2 regions of the Agromyces sp. GXS1127 genome follow, and region 1 is predicted to be linked to the other one. Evidence: predicted binding sites of a transcription regulator. Region 1 holds the regulator's gene; the other holds the start of a gene.
What was found. Region 1 encodes LexA, which represses DNA repair genes until DNA is damaged. Its sites were predicted from a motif close to TCGAACANNTGTTCGA; they were not measured.

Region 1 (9,540 bases):
CCCGCCTCGCCGGAGAGGTCGCCGAGGTCGTCGACGGGCACCGTGACCCGCAGGTCGAAGCGCTTGCCCGACGGCGGCGCGACGATCGAGACCGGACGCGTGCCGGCGAGGAACCGCGCCACCTCCTCGTGGGGGCGAACGGTCGCCGAGAGCCCGATGCGCTGCACCGGCCGGGCGACGAGCTCGTCGAGTCGCTCGAGCGAGAGCGCGAGGTGCGCACCGCGCTTGGTGCCCGCCAGGGCGTGGATCTCGTCGACGATGACCGTCTCGACGCCGGTGAGCGTCTCTCGCGCCTGCGAGGTGAGCATGAGGAACAGAGACTCGGGCGTCGTGATCAGGATGTCGGGCGGGCGCTTCACGAGTGCCCGGCGGTCGGTCGGCGAGGTGTCGCCCGAGCGCACGCCCACCGTGACCTCCGGCACGTCGACCCCCAGTGCAGCCGCGGTGCGGGCGATGCCGACGAGCGGCGCACGGAGGTTCCGCTCCACGTCGACGCCGAGCGCCTTCAGCGGCGACAGGTAGAGCACGCGCGTGGCGCGCGCCGCGCCATCCGCAACCTCGCCCGTCGCCGCGTCGACCGCCGGACCCTCGTGGTGCAGCCGGTCGATGGCCGAGAGAAACGCCGCGAGCGTCTTGCCCGAGCCGGTGGGCGCGACCACGAGCGCGTGCTCGCCCGCCGCGATGGCCCGCCACGCGGCATCCTGCACGGGCGTCGGCTCGTGGAAGGACTCGGTGAACCACGCCCGCGTCGCGGGCGCGAACGAGTCGATGGCCCCGGTCATCCTCCCATTCAAGCGGATGCCGCCGACATCGACGCCGGGCGCTCGGGACGCTCGGCGACTCCTCAGCCCGCGGCCGACCGCAGCCCGTCGAGCACGCGCGCCACCGCCGCGACCGTGCGGCGCGCCTGCGCGGCATCCGTGCCCCAGTTGCTCACCGAGAAGCGCACGACCGAGCGATCGTGCCAGCGCGAGGTCATGGCGAGCACCTCGCCGTCCTCCCACAGCGCCCGGCTCAGCGCCTCCGTGGTCGGGTCGTCCCGGAGGGCGACGCAGACCTGGGTGAAGACGACCTCGTTCAGCACCTCCACGCCCGGCAGCGCGCCGAGGCCGTCGGCGATGATCCGCGCCGAGCCCGCGAGCCGGTCCACGAGCTCGGCCACGCCCGCCCGACCGAGATGCCGGAGCGCGGCCCAGGTCGGCACCCCGCGCGCGCGTCGGGACAGCTCGGCGACCCGCTCGTGCGGGTCGGCGCCGACCTCGGTCGCCTGCAGGTAGCTCGCCTGCATGCTGAGCGCGCGCCGCATCGCCGCCGCATCGCGGACCATCGCGATGCCGCAGTCGTACGGCACGCTCAGCGTCTTGTGGGCGTCGGTCGACCACGAGTCGGCGTCGGCGAGCCCGGTCGTGAGGTGCCCGAGGCGCGGGGATGCCGCGGCCCACAGCCCGAACGCACCGTCGACGTGCACCCACGCGCCCGTCTCGTGCGCGATGCGGCACGCCTCGGCGAACGGGTCGAAGGCGCCCGAGTGGATGTTGCCGGCCTGCAGGGCGACGATCGCCGGCCCCTCGCCTCGCGCGAGCTCGGACTCCAGCGCATCGGACCGGAGGCGGCCCTGGTCGTCGCAGGCCACGACGGTCGGCGCCCCGAGGCCGAGGTAGCGGGCCGCGAGGTCCATCGTGGCGTGGCGCTCCGCGCCCGCGAGCCAGCGGATCCGTGGCGAGCCGCTGAGCCCCTGCTCCTCGACGTCCCAGCCCACGCGTCGGAGCACCTCGTCTCGGGCGGCGGCGAGGCACGCGAACTGGGCGGTCGTCGCGCCGGTCGCGAACCCCACGTCGCTCTCGGCCGGCAGGCCGAGCAGGTCGAGCAGCCAGGCGCCCGCGATCTCCTCGGCGGCCACCAGGCCCGGCGAGATGATCCCCAGTCCGGCGTTCTGGTCCCACGCCGACACCAGCCAATCGGCGGCGAGCGCGACCGGCTGGGTGCCGCCGATCACCCAGCCGTAGAACCGCGGCGAGCCCGTGGCGATCAGCCCGGGTTCCGCGCCCTCGGCGAGTCGGTCGACGACCGCCGCCGCGGACTCGCCTCGCTCCGGCAGCTCCCGGCCGAGCGCATCCATGACCTCGCCGACGCCCGCGCGGGGCGGGATCGGCCGTTCCGCGACCCCGCCGAGCCACTCGACGGCGTGCCGGTGCGCGCGATCGAGCAGGGCGTCGTCGAGCGGCCAGCGGCCGGGGTCCGGTTGCGGAGGCGACCCCGGATCGGCGTTCGATGGTTCGTCGGACATCATCCACCTGGACTTCCGCGCGTCGGCGCGCAGACCCGATCCTGCTCCGGACCGGCCGTCCCGGTCAACGCCCGGCCGCGTCCTCCCCGGCGGTGCCATCGCCCGCAGCGTCGTCGCCGGCCCCGTCCTCCCCGGCCACGAGCCTCACGGCGAGCGAGTCGACGCCCGTCGCGATCGCGTCGTCCGCAGCCCAGCGTCGTGCCAGGCGCGCGGTGGTCGCATCCAGCTCCGTCCGGGTCAATCCGGCGATGAGCCGGAGCCGCACCACGAGCTCCGGTCCCCGGAGCCTGGCGTCGGGATCGCCGGCGACGAGGTCGGCGCCGAGCACGGCGAGTTCGCCGCCGACGGATCGTTCGAACGCCGTTCGAACCGATTCCGACTCGGCCGGCGGCTGCCACGGCTGCTGCTGTGCGACGGCCCAGACCGCGGGCCGTCGCAGCACGAACTCGGTCGGCGAGCCTGGGTCGAGCACGACGAGCTCGGTGCCGTCGTCGGCGGCGGCGAGGGCGACCCGGACGCCGTCCGCCGGCACCGGCCGGGCGAGCGGGTTCCAGCGGGCCATCGCGTCGACCGAACCGAACACGGGCAGCACCCGCCGCCCGTCGGGGCCCTCGACCGTCACGATCGAGAGCTCCTGGCTCTTGTCGACGGCATGTCCGTGGGCGCCCACCTCGGTGCCGCCGTCGCCGAGCTCCGCGAGGAGCGGGATCAGCAGGCGCGCGGACCCGAACGCCGCGACGACGTCGGCCTGGCCGCCCTCGCCCGCACGGAACCGCGCGAGGGCGGCGCCGAGTGCCTCGGGCATCCGTCCGTCATCGGCCGCGTGCGGGTTCGCCTGGAACGACCGTCCTGCCCAGGGACGACCCGCGGAGTCTGCGGACGGGTCAGTGCGATGCGACATCCAGCGCCTCGGGCAGCGTGAACGCGCCCGCGTACAGCGCCTTGCCGATGATCGCGCCCTCGAGTCCGTGCGGCACGAGCTGGCGCAGCGCCGCGATGTCGTCGAGGCTCGAGACCCCGCCGGAGGCGATGACCGGGCGGCGCGTGCGCTCCATGATGCGCTGGAGCAGCTCGACGTTCGGGCCCTGGAGCGTGCCGTCCTTCGTGACGTCGGTCACGACGTAGCGAGCGGCGCCGGCCTCCTCGAGGCGGTCCATGACCTGCCAGAGGTCGCCGCCGTCCTTGGTCCAGCCGCGCGCGGCCAGCGTCGTGCCGCGGACGTCGAGGCCGATCGCGATGGCCTCGCCGTACTGCGCGATGACGGATGCCGCCCACTCCGGGTTCTCGAGGGCCGCGGTGCCGAGGTTGATGCGCTTCGCGCCGATCTCGAGGGCGTTCTCGAGCGACCGGTCGTCGCGGATGCCGCCCGAGAGCTCGACGTTCACACCGCGGACCTGGCGGATGACCTTCTTCAGGATCCCGGCGTTCGAACCGCGCCCGAAGGCGGCGTCGAGGTCGACGAGGTGGATCCACTCGGCGCCCTGGTCGGCCCAGTCGGCGGCCGCGTCGACCGGGTCGCCGTAGTTCGTCTCGGTCCCCGCCTCGCCCTGCGTCAGGCGGACCGCCTTGCCTCCCGCCACGTCGACTGCCGGAAGCAGCACCAGGCGGGGGGTCTTGCTGAACTCACTCATCACTGTCCTCGAATCGGATGCCGCGAACACGCGGCCTCGGCACAGTCACAGCATCCTAGTCCGCACCGGAACGCCGTGACGCATCGAAGGTCTCGGGAGGTCTCGCCGGGCTCAGCCGAGCGATCCGATCCAGTTCGAGAGCAGGCGGATGCCGGCCTCCGACGATTTCTCCGGGTGGAACTGGGTCGCCGACAGCGGGCCGTTCTCCACCGCGGCGAGGAAGCGACCGCCGTGCTCCGACCAGGTCAGCTTGGGCCGCGGGAAGGGCGGGATGACATCGAGGCTCCACGACTGCGCCCCGTACGAGTGCACGAAGTAGAAGCGCTCCTCCTCGAGCCCCGCGAAGAGCACCGAACCCTCGTCGGGCTGCACGGTGTTCCAGCCCATGTGCGGCAGCACCTCGCTCGGCAGCTCGGTGACGGCGCCCGGCCATTCGCCGAGGCCCTCGGTGTCGACGCCGCGCTCGACGCCGTGCTCGAACATGACCTGCATGCCCACGCAGATGCCGAGCACGGGCCGGCCGCCGGCCAGACGCCGGTCGATGAGCTCGTCGCCGCGGACCGCGCGCAGGCCGTCCATGACGGCGGCGAACGCACCGACGCCGGGGACGACGAGACCGTCGGCCTCCATGACGGTGCGCCGGTCGGCGGTGAGCTCGACCTCGGCTCCTGCGCGCTCGAGCGCCTTGACCGCCGAGTGCACGTTGCCGGAGCCGTAGTCGAGGACCGCGACCCGGCGGATCGCGGTCACAGGGCGCCCTTCGTCGAGGGGATGCCGCGCACGAGCGGGTCGAGCGCCTTCGCCTGCCGGAACGCCCGTGCGAACGCCTTGAACTCGGCCTCGGCGATGTGGTGCGGGTCACGGCCGCCGAGCACGGTGACGTGGACCGTGAGCCCGGCGTTGAACGTGATCGCCTCGAAGACGTGCCGGACCATCGAGCCCGTGAAGTGGCCGCCGATGAGGTGGTACTCGAAGCCGTCGGGCTCGCCGGTGTGCACGAGGTACGGGCGACCCGAGATGTCGACGACGGCCTGGGCGAGCGCCTCGTCCAGGGGGACGAGCGCATCGCCGTACCGGGAGATGCCGGTCTTGTCGCCGAGCGCGTCGCGGATGGCGCGCCCGAGCGCGATCCCCACATCCTCCACCGTGTGGTGCACGTCGATCTCGATGTCGCCCTTCGCACGGACGGTCAGGTCGGTGAGCGAGTGCTTGGCGAACGCGGTGAGCAGGTGGTCGTAGAACGGCACGGTCGTCTCGATATCGCTCGTGCCGGTGCCGTCGAGGTCGATCGAGAGGTCGATGCTCGACTCGCTGGTCTCGCGCTGCACGCGTGCGGTGCGCGCGGGCCGTTCGGTGCTCATGGGGTCATCCTATTCGGGGAGGCCGGTGGGGATTCCGGGTCGGATCAGGCGTTCGGGGCCGCCGACGGCGCGAACGACGCCATGGCCTCGAGGAACGCGGTGGTCTCGGCCTCGGTGCCCGCGGTGACGCGCAGGCAACCGGGCAGGCCGATCTCGCGGATCAGGATGCCGCGCTCGAGCAGCGCCTCGAACACGGCGTGCGGGTCGTCGACGCCGCCGAACAGGACGAAGTTCGCGCCGCTGCGATAGGGCCGGAATCCGAGCGCGGCGAGCTCCCGCGTGATCCGCTCGCGCTGCGCGCGGATCTCGCCGACCATCGCGAGCATCTCGTCGGCGTGCGCGAGGGCGCCGAGCGCGGCCGCCTGCGTGAGGGCGGACAGGTGATACGGCAGTCGGACGAGACGCAGGGCGTCGATGACCGCCGGGTCGGCGGCGAGGTAGCCCACTCGCGCGCCGGCGAAGGCGAAGGCCTTGCTCATGGTGCGCGACACCAGGAGCCGGGGTCGCCCTTCGAGCAGGGTCAGCGCGCTCGGCGTGCCGGGGTCGGCGAACTCCTGGTATGCCTCGTCGACGACGACCACGCCGCGCGCGGCGTCGACCACCGCGGCGATGGTCTCGAGCGACAGCGGCGTGCCCGTCGGGTTGTTCGGCGAGCAGAGCAGCACGATGTCGGGATCGTGGCGATCGATCGCGGCGACCGCGGTCTCGGGCGAGAGCTCGAAGTCGGCGTCGCGGTCGGCGGCGATCCACCCGGTGCCCGTGCCCGACGAGAGCAGGCCGTACATCGAGTAGGTCGGACCGAAGCCGAGCGCGGTGCGCCCGGGACCGCCGAACGCCTGCAGCACGTGCTGCAGCACCTCGTTCGACCCGTTGGCCGCCCAGAGCTGCTCGGGAACGAGGCCGTGCCCGAGGTACCGGGCCAGCGCCGTCCGCAGCTGCGTGAACTCGCGGTCCGGATAGCGGTTCAGGCCGATGATGGCGGCGGCGACCCGGGCGACGATGTCGTGCGCCACGTCCTCCGGGATCGGATGCGTGTTCTCGTTGACGTTGAGTGCGACCGGCACGACCTTCTGGGGAGCACCGTACGGGGTCTTGCCGCGAAGGTCATCACGGATGGGCAGGTCGTCGAGACTCGTCACCGATCAATGCTATCCGCGCGCTCCCCGTGTGTCGGCGTGCGGCGGCGACCGGGCGCGCTCACCGGGTCGCGGGGAGCACGAGCTCCTGGCCGGGCTGGACGACGGCGTCGTCGAGGCCGTTCAGGCGCATGATCTCGTAGATCACGTCACGTGGATCGGACGACGGGGCGATCGACTCGGCGATCGCCCAGAGCGTGTCGCCGGCGCCGACCTCGATCGTCTCGAACGCGGCCGCGGCCCGCCCGTCGTCGATACCGGCGACGGCACCGCCCGACGAGAGCACCCCGATGAGCACACCGAGCGCGACGGGAAGGGCGGCGAGGCCGGTGAGGACGACGCGGCCGCGCCGGGTGAGCCTGAGGCGCGTGCGCACGGTCGACGATCCGAACGCGGGCATCGTCTGAGCCGCTCCTGCGGCCCCCATCACCACTGCACTCATTCCGCACCTCCCGAGGCTCCAGCCCCGCATCCGGCCCTCGGCCGGGAGGACCGGATGCGAAGCTGTGTTCCGAATATATCTTCGAACATTCCACGCTGCAAGCACCGGAAGTGGGATTTCCGGACCTGGATATCGCGACACACTCGAACGGATGTTTGTCGGCCGGGTGCGAGACGGATACAGTTTCGAATGTCCGACGACAGTCGAACACCGACCACCGACATCCGGACCACGGCGGTCCCGACGAGAGGCGAGGCACGTGAGCATCGACATCGACCAGGCACGAGGCACGGGTGGCCGGTCCCGTCGGCGCAAGACGCTGAGCCCGAAGCAGGTCGCGATCCTCGAGGTCATCCGCGCGTCCGTCTCCGACCGCGGCTACCCGCCGAGCATGCGCGAGATCGGCGACGCCGTCGGCCTCTCGTCCCTCTCGAGCGTCACCCACCAGCTCAACCAGCTCGAGCTCGCCGGCTACCTCCGACGCGACCCGAATCGCCCGCGCGCACTCGAGATCCTGATCGACGTGCCCGGCTCCGAGCAGCGCCCGGCGTCGGTCGAGCCGGCTCCGGTCGGCGACGCCGCCATGGTCCCGATGGTCGGCCGCATCGCGGCCGGCGTGCCGATCACGGCCGAGCAGCAGGTCGAGGAGGTCTTCCCGCTCCCCCGTCAGCTCGTCGGCAAGGGCGAGCTGTTCATCCTCAAGGTCGTCGGCGACTCCATGATCGACGCCGCGATCTGCGACGGCGACTGGGTCGTCGTCCGATCCCAGAAGACGGCCGAGAACGGCGAGATCGTCGCGGCCATGCTCGACGGCGAGGCGACCGTCAAGGTCTTCCGCCAGCGCGACGGCCACACCTGGCTGCTCCCCCGCAACTCGGCCTTCGAGCCGATCCTCGGCGACGAGTCCGAGGTGCTCGGCAAGGTCGTCGCGGTGCTCCGCACCGTCTGATCGCCGAGCCGGCGAGCCCCGGTGCCGGCCCGCTTCGACCCAGCACACCCGCCGACGACGAGGGCGGATGCCGCGGGCTCACCCCGCGGCATCCGCCCTCGTGCGTCGGATCAGGCGGTCGCGACCGCGACCCCCTCGCGCACCGAGCGCGCCGCCTCGACGATGTTCGCGAGCGACGCGACCGTCTCGTCGTAGCCGCGGGTCTTCAGGCCGCAGTCCGGGTTCACCCAGAGCCGGCCCGCGGGCACGCCGTCGACAGCGCGCTCGAGGAGCGAGCGCACCTCCTCGACGCTCGGCACGCGCGGCGAGTGGATGTCGTAGACGCCGGGACCCACACCGTGGTCGAAGCCGCTCGCGGCCAGGTCGGCCACGACCTCCATGCGGCTGCGCGCCGCCTCGATCGAGGTGACGTCGGCGTCGAGCTCGCGGATCGCGTCGATCACGACGCCGAACTCCGAGTAGCAGAGGTGCGTGTGCACCTGCGTCGCCGGCGCAGCGCCCCCGGTGGCGAGGCGGAACGAGCCGACCGACCAGTCGAGGTACGCGGGCTGGTCGGCGAGCTTCAGCGGCAGCAGCTCGCGGAGCGCCGGCTCGTCGACCTGGATGATCCGGATTCCGGCGGCCTCGAGGTCGCCGATCTCGTCGCGGAGCGCCAGCGCCACCTGCCGGGCGGTGTCGCCGAGGGGCTGGTCGTCGCGCACGAACGACCACGCGAGGATGGTGACGGGCCCGGTCAGCATGCCCTTGACGGGCTTCTCCGAGAGCGACTGCGCGTATGCCGACCACTCCACGGTCATCGGCGCCGGACGCGAGACGTCGCCCCACAGGATCGACGGACGCGTGCAACGCGAGCCGTACGACTGCACCCAGCCGTGCTGCGTGACGGCGAACCCGTCGAGCAGCTCGGCGAAGTACTGCACCATGTCGTTGCGCTCGGGCTCGCCGTGCACGAGCACGTCGAGACCCAGGTCCTCCTGCAGGCGGACGACCCGCTCGATCTCCTCGCGCATGAGGTCGCGGTAGGCGGCATCCGTCAGCTCGCCCTTCACGAGGCGAGCGCGGGCGCGACGGATGTCGGCGGTCTGCGGGAACGAGCCGATCGTGGTGGTCGGCAGCGCCGGGAGCGCGAGGTCCTCCTGGGCGGCGACACGGTCGTCGTACGCGGCGCGCGCGAAGGCGCCCGCGTCGAGTGCGGCGAGCCGGTCCCGCACCTCCGGCACCCGAACACCGGTCGCGGCCGCGCGATCGGCGAGGGCAGCGGATGCCGCGTCGAGGTCGGTCGCGATGGCGTCGCGCCCCTCGGTGACGCCCCGCGCCAGCGTCGCGACCTGGGCGACCTTCTGGTCGGCGAACGCGAGCCAGCTCACCAGCCGCGGGTCGAGCGCGGTCTCGTCGTCGACGTCGTGCGGCACGTGCAGGAGCGAGGTCGAACTCGACACGGCGACCGTGCCGGAGACCGAGCGCAGCGCCTCGGCGCGCGCGAACGCCTGCTCCAGGTCGCCGCGCCAGATGTTGTGGCCGTCGACGACGCCCGCGACGAGCGTCTTCGCGGCGAGCGCCTCCTCCGTCACGGGGTCGAGCCGCTCCGGCAGGTCGCCGCGGACGAGGTCGAACCCGACCGCCTCGACGGGCGTGGCCGCGAGCGCAGGCAGGGCGTCGCCGAGGTCGCCGTACGGGGCGGCGACGAAGATCGCCGGACGCGCCTCGGCCGCGCCGAGGGCGTCGTAGGCGAGC
Region 2 (9,540 bases), on a different contig from region 1:
TGACCCCGATGCCCGGCCACCGTGCGGCGAGCTTCTCGCTCAGGTGCTTGGTCTCTTCGAAGCTCAGGAGCGGCCCGAGCAGCGCGATTCGTGGTGCCGAGGCGAGCCGGCGCATCGCTGACTCGACGCCAAAGGTCAGGTACTCGCCGGGCACGGTCTGGAGGCGGCCGCGAAGAAGCCGGCGGAGTCGAGTCTCATACTCCGCGCTGCGACTGACCAGCAGATACCGCGTCACTGGAATGCGGCGTTTCCATCGACCGGGGAGGTGCCACTGTTGTCGGTCGCCTCGTTCTCCAATGTGAGCCACATCTGGGCATAGTCGGCGGCCTCACCTTCGGTGAACCACACCCAGCGTTCGATGTCGTGCGCAGAGAGTGCAATCGTCAGCATGATCGCCGAGTCCGAACTCTGGTCTGTCTCCTCGCCTGTCTCCGGGTCAACGCCTACCACGCCCTGCACTCTCGTAACGAGGACGCCGTGGAACGCGAAGCTCGAGATCGGGTTGACTACGTCTTCCTGATCTCCAACCTCGTCAGGGTCGATCGTGCCGACGAGGCCAATCTTGTCACCGGGAGCGACTTGGCCACCTACGACCCGGTCGGCGGGGAGCGTGAACGACATGAGCTGCATGCCCTCAGGAACAGCAACGCCGCCGGCAACCGCATCGGCGGGATCGACGAATCGCGCCTGCCGCAGCACATCGCCCGGCAGCAAGTCGGCCGATGTGACGAGCCCGTCCAGGTCGCCCAGGTCGGTCACTGCATCTTCCGGCACCGCATTTCGTGGCAGTTCATCGACCGCGAGCGACTCTCGCACTGTCTCACTCGGCGTCCCCTGCGGGACTGGCTCAGTCACGACGTAGGCCTCGACAAGCTCCGCTCCGCGGGACGCCCGCGCATCTGCGCCAGCGACGTACAGGTAGATCGCGACACCTCCCGCGACGGCGAGCACGATGGCAAGGATCGCACCGATGATTCGGGTCTTCATGTGCTGCTTTCTGTAGGGTGCTTGGCGTTCAGCCGATCAGGGCAGTTCGCTCGTTGTCGGTCAGGATCATTCGCACGACGCTGAGGCTGCTGGAGTCGCCGTCCCCGAGCTCGAAACTGTCGTCAATGGCCACATACTTCACAAACTCGCCCTGCAGGCATCCGGCCTTGCACGCCGGCGCAGACTTGTCGATATGCGTGAATGATGTGAGCTTGCCTCCGGTCAGGCGAAAGGCCGCGAACTTGGCAATGCGGTAGCACTCCTTCGTGGGCGTGGCGATCGGAGCCTCAGTGCAGCTCTTCTTGACGTACTTGAACGAATCGAAGATTGGGATCAGGATGACGCTGTCGAGGAGCGGCGTGAAGTCGTCCTTCGGATTGCATCCTGACGAACCGCCACCCATTCCGCTCTCGCCCAGATGCCAGAGTTCCCCATCACTGAGGTCGAAGTGGACGAAGCAGTCCGCGGCATCCAACCACCCGAATCCGCCGGGATTGTCCGTGACGTTCGGACAATCGGCGCGTGCCTTAACCCCGAGCTCGATTGCGAGCATCTCGCCGGGCTCAGCGCCCTCAAACTCGCAGCTACCGAACCCGACAGGGAGCACCCCGCCGGCAATCGGGGTGCCCCACTCCGCGGAGCCAGAAGCGAATACGTTGCTGGCGTCGTCGCCGACGATCAGCTGAGCGAGCATGTGGTCGACCCCGGTATTCGCGGTCACGGTGACCGTGTTGTCCGACGTGCTGATGCTCGGAGCATCAGCAGCTGGCTCGCGGAAGATCGCCGCGTTGTCGTCAACGTACTGCTGGGCGAGCACTGTGGACCCAGCCCCGCAGGCGGACTCATCTCGAGCGCAGGAGGCAGCAACGGCCAGTGCCGCAGCGTCGACGCCGTTCTGCAACTGAGCACGCTCGGCATAAAGCGCTCCGACGTCGATCGCGATCGCGCCAGCACCGAGGAGCGGGATTATTGCAAAGGCGACGACGGTCGCGGTCGCGCCCCGCTCGGCGCGCAGTCCACGAATCAACCTCCGCATGGTGTCACTCCTCTTCCAGTGAGGCTGATGGCCTCGAGGCCGGGCACCCAAGTCTCGAGGCCGGTGATCGTGTCGAGCGCAAGCGTAACCACGACGGTGGCGTCGCCGGGCCCAGTCTCCGGGCAGACGGTGGGTGTTGTGATAACGGGCGTACCAACCAGGGTCGATGCGGCATTCGTCGCGGCGCTCACTGCGTCGCCGGTGTCGCGTGTGATCGCCAGCACCCGTGAACCTTCGCGGGCAGCATTTGTGACGGTGAGTTGCTGATTGAAGATGTAACCGAACTCGATGATTCCGAGCAGGATCAAGATAAGCGGGAGGAGCACCAGCGCGAACTCGACCGCCGAAGCACCCCGCTCGTTGCGTCCATCGGACCTGCGCCTGTCACGCATCCGCACTCGCTCTCCCATCGATACTTGGGTGCGCGACCGCGGTAGCGGTCGCGCACCCAGAGCACTTCAGCAGCTGCTATCCAGTCGCGCCGCCGAGCCCGGTCGTCACGTCGTCGAAGACGCCCGCAATCGCAGCGCCAAGGAACCCGAGAGCCGTAATGATACCGAGGGCGACGAGCGCGAGGATAAGACCGTACTCGGCCGCGTTGCCATCCTCGTCGGTGCGGAGCTGCGCGAGGCGAGCCTGAGCCTTCGTGTAGAGCTTGAGCATGAGTGACACCCTTCGGGTCGATCAGAATCTTTGGGGGTGCCGCCCACGGTCGCAAGCGGCCCGACGAAGGTATCGATACAAACGAATCGGCCGCTATGCCCCACTTCGGGGCACCCTCTGATTGGGGACAGGCAGGGGTACAAACGTGACCTTCGCGTAACGCAATGTCTGCCATCCGAGTGCTACAGTCCGCTTTTCGGGGGACACGGCGCGTCACGTCAGGGGACAGAGGGAAACCGTCCGCGATCGAGCGATCCTCAGCGCACGAGAATCAGCAGCGCCAGCACGGCTCCGGCCAGCATCGACGGTCCGAATGGAATCGATCCGCGCAACGTCACCCGCCGCAGCGCCAGCGCCACGATCGCCACGATTCCGCCGACGAGGAACGCGCCCATCAGCCCCGCGGCCCACATCACCCAACCGAACCATCCGAGCGCCAACCCGAGCGGCAGCGCGAACTTCACGTCGCCCATGCCCATCGCCTTCGGCGAGATCAACGCGAGCACGAAGTAGAAGAGGAACATGCCGGCGGAGCCGGCGGCCGCCCAAGCGAGCGCGAGCCACTCCCCCGTGAGGGCGGATGCGGGGACGAGCAGCACCGCGACCGCGAGCAGGGTCGGGAAGACCATAGCGTTCGGGAGGCGCTTCTCGGTGAGGTCGACGATCGAGAGGGCGACGCCGGCGGCGGCGAGCGCGAGGAGGGCCGGCAGCACGGGGTCGAGGCCGTAGCGCCAGGCGAGCAGTCCGAACAGCAGGGCGGTCGTGCCCGCCGACCAGGCGCGCAGGGCGCGCAGCGGCATCCGCTCGGTTGGATCGCGACGGATGTTGCGGTCGGCCCAGGCGGCGAGCGGCCACCAGCCGAGCACGGCGCCGAGGAGGGCGGCCCCGACGACGAGGGCGACGGGGGCGAGGGGCATGGAGTGCAGCGTAGCGCGGCGCGCGCCGCGCGCGCGGCGTAGGCTCCCTCGCGAAGGCAGCGACCGCGCCGACAGGGGGATGACATGGATGACGTGCAGGCGACCTACGACGCCGTGGCGAACGAACTGCTCCAAGACGCCGACTACGACGTGGATGCCACGCCCGACGGGCTGCTCGTGAAGGGCAGGCTGTTCGCGTTCCTCGACGGCGGGCAGCTCGTGGTCGACCTGCCGGCGGCGCGGTCGTCCGACTTGCAGCAGCGCGGCATCGCGGAGCCGTTCCACTCAACGCGGGGCGGCGACAGCCGAACCTGGGTGCGCGTCAGCGACCGCGAACTCTGGTCGGAGCTGGCGCGCGAGGCGCACGAGTTCGTCGGTGAGCCGCCGGTCGGGCGGCAGTCGTAGGCCTGCTGCCCGAACCCCTCAGCGATCGATCGGGTCAGCCGCCGAACTCGACCACGTCGGGCAGCGTGTACTCACGGGCGAGCACGCTCTCCGCCGGCCGGTAGATGCGGAACAGGAAGTTCCAGCCCTCGGTGATGTCGAGCCGGTTCGGCTTGTCGCCGACGATCTCCTCCGAACTGAAGTAGACGGTGAACGTGCCATCGTCGTTGAGCTGCGTCGTCGCCGGGCTGAGCGTCGCGTTGTCCGAGTGGAAGAACGCGTCGTCACCGTAGACGGCGATCGACCAGAACGCGTCGCACGGCGGCACCGAGTAGGTGGCGGTGTAGGCCTTCGTCGCGTCGACCGGACCGGTGTAGTTGATGTAGACGGCCTCGTTCTCGGGGAACAGGCCCCACGCGCCGGCGACGGCGAGGTGGCGGGTCGCCTCGTCGACCTCGCCGCGGCGGCCCATCCATCCCGACGGGTACTGGGTGTAGGTGCGGAACTCCTGCTCGTATTGGGCCCGGAGCGCGAACATCGAGTCGTAGTCCCAGTCGGCCGGCACGAAGTCCTCCGCACTCGCCGCGTCGATCTCGAAGCGGTGCAGCACCTCGACGACGTGCGCGATCTCCTCCTCATCGCGCATGTCGTGCAGTTCGACGCGCGGCACGGCGACGCAGTACCTGGTGGGCGAGTCGATCTCGTGCCACCCCGGCTCGTGGAAGACATCGACGGTGTAGTGATCGTTGTCGATCACCATCAGCGAGACGTAGCGTCCGTCGGTGACCTCGGGCACGAAGACCCTGGCTCCCTCGGCGGTGTCGATCACGCCGCCGCCGTAGAGCGTGTCGCGGTTCATCCGCACGACTGGCTGCTCGTCGGTCGGCACCGGCCGCGAGATCAGGTAGAACTCGTTCACCTTCCCGCCGGCGCGCTGCTGGAACACCGCGAAGCGGCCGTCCACCTCCGCGCGGATGTAGGTCTCGGGCGTCACGGTCGTTGCCATCGGATCTCCCCCTCGTCGGCGATGCTCCCCCATCGTAGAACGGAGAGGTGTCTACGAATCGAGCGGGTCCGGCCGTCGGTTGGGACGAGTTCCGGCCCGATGTCGATTTCCGCCCGTGCCGTTCGACGTACGAGATGAAGGCGACATCCGTCTCGACACGAAAGGCAGATCATGAGCACCTCGACCTCCGACACCCCGACCACCTTCGACCGGTCGGCCGCGATCACCCGCAGCATGCTCGGCTGGGGCGTGGTCGCGGGCCCGTTCTACCTCGTCGTCGGCCTCGCGCTCGCGCTCACGCGGCCCGGGTTCGACCTCGGCCGGCACGCGCTCTCGCTCCTGATGCTCGGCGAGTGGGGATGGCTGCAGCGCGCGAACCTCGCAATCGCGGGCGTCATGACGATCGTCGCCGCGCTCGGGATGATCCGAGCCATCCGAAATGGGCGCGGCCTCGCGCTCGGCGTGCTCACGTCGGTGTACGGCGGGGCGCTCGTGCTCAGCGCGGTCTTCGCACCCGACCCGATGGGCGGCTTCCCCGCGGGCGAAGCGGATGGCACGGCCAGCCTCAGCGGCATCCTGCACCTGGTGTTCGGGGCCGTCGGGTTCGCGGCCGTCGCAGCGGCGGCGTTCGCGTATGCCGGGTGGAGCCGGCGCGTCCGGGCCCCGAAGCGCGCGGCGCTCGGGATCGTGCTCGGCGTCGTCGTCCTCGCCGGGTTCTTCGGCGGAGCGGCGCTGTCGACGAGCGCGGCCGGCGTGGGGCTGCTGTGGCTGGCGGTCGTCGCGGCGTGGACGTGGCTCGCGGTCGCGTCGGCGCACGTGTACACGAAGGCGCCGCATCCGCTCGGGTCGTCACGTGCAGCGCGGTGAGCGTTCAGGCATCCAGTTGGTGGCGTCACGCAGCGATCCCGTCGGCGACATCGCCGACGGGGTCGTCCCTCTCGATCCCTCCTGCAGGCGGTTCTCCCTGAAGCGAGTGGGCTCGCCCCGCCGATCCGACCTCACGCATACGTCGCTTCGGCGACCCAGCCGGCGGGTGCGAGGCGCAGGTCGAAGACGAGCACGTCGTGCGACTCGGTTCGACCCGTGACACGCCAACCCGGTGGGAGCATCCCTACCGGCGGATGACTGATACCCGACGGCCATTCGGGGTTCCGGGCGAGCGCTGTCGGCGTGTCGATCACCCGATATCGCACGCCTCGGAAGACGAGCCTGGCCGGCCGGTCGGCATCGTCGAGCCAGACCGTGACGGGTTCGGCGTCACTCAGCGCGAGCATGACGACCTCCTCGACTCGAACTGATGTTCGAGAGTCTAGGCACGGATGTCGCGACACGCCAAGACGCGCTGCGTCTGGATGCACGGGGCTGAATCCGTAGTGATTCTCCGTTTCTGGCTGTGATCTGCATCGCGACGGAATCGTACATAACTTCGATTCTCAATGTCGGTGGGTGCTGCAAGGATCGACCCATGACCGATGGACGAGCGAACAGCCGGGCGGATGCCGCGGCCACGCGCGACTCGGTCGTCAACGAGTCATCACTGACCCGTGTGCGCGCCGCGGCCACGCGTGGCTCGGTCGTGCCCGCGTCGGCTCGGGCCGTCTTGTCGGGCGACGGTCCGCTCGCGTCGATCGGCGATGCGATTCGTTCGCTCGCCGTCGCGTGGGCGTGTACGGGCGGGCCTTCCGCGGGGTCGGGCGGTGAGGGCGGTGCTGGCGCAGGCGATGGTTCTGGCGCGGGCTCCGATTCCGGCGCAGGCTCCGACTCCGGCGCGAGCCCTGGCTCCGACGCGATCCCTGGCTCCGACTCCGACGCGAGGCACGTCGCCGCCGAGGCGCTCGACGACGATCGGCTCGTCGCCGTGCTGAAGGCGCTCTCGCAGGTCGAGCGCGCCGTCGAGGTCCTCAAACTGCAGTGCTCTTCGGTGGTCGCCCGACGCTCGGCCGGCGACTCCCGACACGATGGGCTCGCCGGTCGCCACGGGTTCTCGACGCCAGAACGCTTCATCGCCGCGACCACGGGATCGACCACGTCCGAAGCGGCGAAACTCGTCGCCGTCGCGTCGGCGACGACCGCGCCCGCCACGTTCGGCGACCGGGTGCGTGCGCCGCGCTACGCGCACGTCGCGTCGGCGATCGCCGACGGTCGCATCACCGTCGAGGCCGCGAACCGCATCATCGGGTTCCTCGACTCGGTGCGGATCGGAGCCGACCCCGACGCACTCGCCGATGCCGAGCTCACGCTGCTCGACCGCGTCGCCGCCGCCGGCATCGACCAGCTCGGCCGGTACACGAAGCTGCTGCGCGCCCGATTCGATCCCCACGGAGTGCAGGCGAGAGAAGAGGCACAGTGGCGCGGGCGATCGCTGCGCATCTGGCAGGACCGGCACGGCTTCACCAATCTCCACGCCCGCTTCGACGCGGCGACGGGCTCGCCGATCAGAACCGCGATCGACGCGCTCGTCTCCGCCGACCTCCACGCCGCCCGCGATGCGAAGAGCCGCCTTGCGGCACGCGAGACCGCGGCGCGGTCCGCGGCGCGCATCGCAGGCGCCGGCACCGTCGCCGCATCTGTGGCCGTCGGCGCCCCGGCGTCCGACGAACTGCCCGATGCGGCCGACCGAGCCATGATCGACGACCGCACCGTCGAGCAGATGGCGGCAGACGCGCTCGCCGACCTCGTACGCCTGGCGGGCTCAGCGGTCGACGCGCCGCCCGCGCTCGTGAACGCGTCGATCGTCGCGCGGATCGACCTCGAGTTCCTCGAATCCGAGATCGGTTACGCGACGATCGACGGGATCGACCAGCCCATCTCCCCCGCGACCGTGCGCGGGTGGGCAGCGAGCGCCGGCATCATCCCGATGGTGCTCGGCGGCGCGAGCGAAGTCCTCGACCTCGGGCGCAGCCGACGGCTCTTCACCAAGGCGCAACGCATCGCCCTCGCCGAACGCGACGCCGGGTGCGCGCACCCCGATTGCTCGAGACCACCCGCCCACACCCAGGCCCACCACCTCGCCTGGTGGGACGCCGACGACGGCCCGACCGACCTCGCCAACGGAGTACTGCTCTGCGCGTTCCATCACTGGTGCGTCCACCACGACGGGTGGCGGGTGTTCGTCGACGGCGACGGACTCGTCTGGTTCACACCACCGCCGCATCTCGACCCCGGGCAACGCCCGCGGCCCGGGCGACGCGCCGCCCGGCTCGAGCTCGACCAGGCGGCATGACGCGCGGTCGCGCGGGCGAGTCGCGCGGTCCATCTCCCGCGGCGCCTCACCGCGTCTCGATAGCGGTCTTCGCGCCCGACCCGATGGGCGGCTCGTAACGCACGCCTGGCCCCGCCGAGCTCGACTACACCTCGCCGCGGGAGATGCCCACCATCTCGTCGCGCGGCACGACCTTGATGCGCGGGCGCTCCTCGGCGGAGCCGAGGGCTTGCTCGTGCTCGTCGAGGCGGTGCCATCCGTCGAGGTCGGTCCACTGGATGCCGCGGGCCTCGAGCATCTCGACGACGGACTCCTCCGACGGCGACTCGGGCCGCCACCAGTTGCCGAGGTCGTTGATGAGGTGCTTGATGGTCTCCATGGCGTCGGACTTCGTGTGGCCGATGAGGCCGACCGGGCCGCGCTTGATCCAGCCGGTCGCGTACACGCCGTACATCTGGCGCGACTGTCCGGTCTCCTTGTCGCGGATCAGCACCTGGCCCTCGTGGTTGGGGATGACGCCGAACTTCTTGTCGAACGGAATGTGGGGCAGCGGCGAGCCGAAGTAGCCGACGGCCCGGTACAGCGCCTGGATCGGGATCTCGCGGATCTCGCCGGTGCCGACGACGCCGCCCTCGCCGTCGGGCGCGGTGCGCTCGTAGCGCAGCGCGCCCACCCGCCCGCTGCCGTCGTCGACGACCTCGAGCGGCTTGGCGAAGAAGTGCAGGTGCAGGCGACGTGAGGCCTGTCCGGTTTCGCGCTGGCGCCACTGCTGGAGCACCTTGTCGATCACGAAGACCTGCTTGTTGCCGGCGACGGCCGCGCGCGCGGCGTCGTCGTAGTCGAAGTCCTCGTCGTAGACGATCATGTCGACGTCGCGCAGCTCGCCGAGCTCGCGCAGCTCGAGCGGCGTGAACTTCACCGAAGTCGGGCCGCGCCGGCCGAACACGTGCACGTCGGTCACGGGCGACGACTTCAGCCCCTCGTAGACGTTCGCCGGGATCTCGGTCGGCAGCAGGTCCTCCGCGTGCTTCGCGAGCATGCGGGCCGCGTCGAGCGCGACGTTGCCGTTGCCGATCACGCCGACCGACTCCGCCTCGAGCGGCCACTCGCGCGGGTAGTCGGGGTGCCCGTCGTACCAGCTCACGAAGTCGGCCGCGCCGTACGAGCCCTCGAGGTCGATGCCCGGGATGTTGAGGTCGGCGTCCTTCACGGCACCCGTGGCGAAGATCACCGCGTTGTAGTGCTTCTTCAGGTCGGCGAGCGTGACGTCCTCGCCGAAGCGCACGTTGCCGAAGATGCGGATGTCGCCGCGGTCGAGCACCTCGCGGAGCGCCGTGATGATGCC

Region 2: ACQ393_RS16950 (DUF6504 family protein) is a predicted target of LexA. The motif match lies at 6,283-6,298, and genes of this name have one in related genera.

The regions. Positions count from the first base shown of each region.
Region 1 covers NZ_JBOCIG010000003.1:506,503-516,042, reverse strand. The annotation lists gene ACQ393_RS07880 (ATP-dependent helicase) at 1-782, opposite strand, end outside; gene ACQ393_RS07875 (pyridoxal phosphate-dependent decarboxylase family protein) at 845-2,287, opposite strand; gene ACQ393_RS07870 (SseB family protein) at 2,352-3,188, opposite strand; gene priA (bifunctional 1-(5-phosphoribosyl)-5-((5-phosphoribosylamino)methylideneamino)imidazole-4-carboxamide isomerase/phosphoribosylanthranilate isomerase PriA) at 3,172-3,918, opposite strand; gene hisH (imidazole glycerol phosphate synthase subunit HisH) at 4,030-4,668, opposite strand; gene hisB (imidazoleglycerol-phosphate dehydratase HisB) at 4,665-5,279, opposite strand; gene ACQ393_RS07850 (histidinol-phosphate transaminase) at 5,324-6,418, opposite strand; gene ACQ393_RS07845 (LysM peptidoglycan-binding domain-containing protein) at 6,477-6,815, opposite strand; gene lexA (transcriptional repressor LexA) at 7,129-7,806, shown strand; gene metE (5-methyltetrahydropteroyltriglutamate--homocysteine S-methyltransferase) at 7,917-9,540, opposite strand, start outside.
Region 2 covers NZ_JBOCIG010000011.1:23,637-33,176, reverse strand. The annotation lists gene ACQ393_RS16995 (AAA family ATPase) at 1-154, opposite strand, end outside; gene cpaB (Flp pilus assembly protein CpaB) at 232-987, opposite strand; gene ACQ393_RS16985 (pilus assembly protein TadG-related protein) at 1,016-2,023, opposite strand; gene ACQ393_RS16980 (TadE/TadG family type IV pilus assembly protein) at 2,011-2,415, opposite strand; gene ACQ393_RS16975 (Flp family type IVb pilin) at 2,492-2,686, opposite strand; gene ACQ393_RS16970 (prepilin peptidase) at 2,944-3,603, opposite strand; gene ACQ393_RS16965 (hypothetical protein) at 3,688-4,008, shown strand; gene ACQ393_RS16960 (DUF1214 domain-containing protein) at 4,043-4,993, opposite strand; gene ACQ393_RS16955 (DUF998 domain-containing protein) at 5,165-5,860, shown strand; gene ACQ393_RS16950 (DUF6504 family protein) at 5,992-6,267, opposite strand; gene ACQ393_RS16945 (DUF222 domain-containing protein) at 6,459-8,216, shown strand; gene ACQ393_RS16940 (FAD-dependent oxidoreductase) at 8,341-9,540, opposite strand, start outside.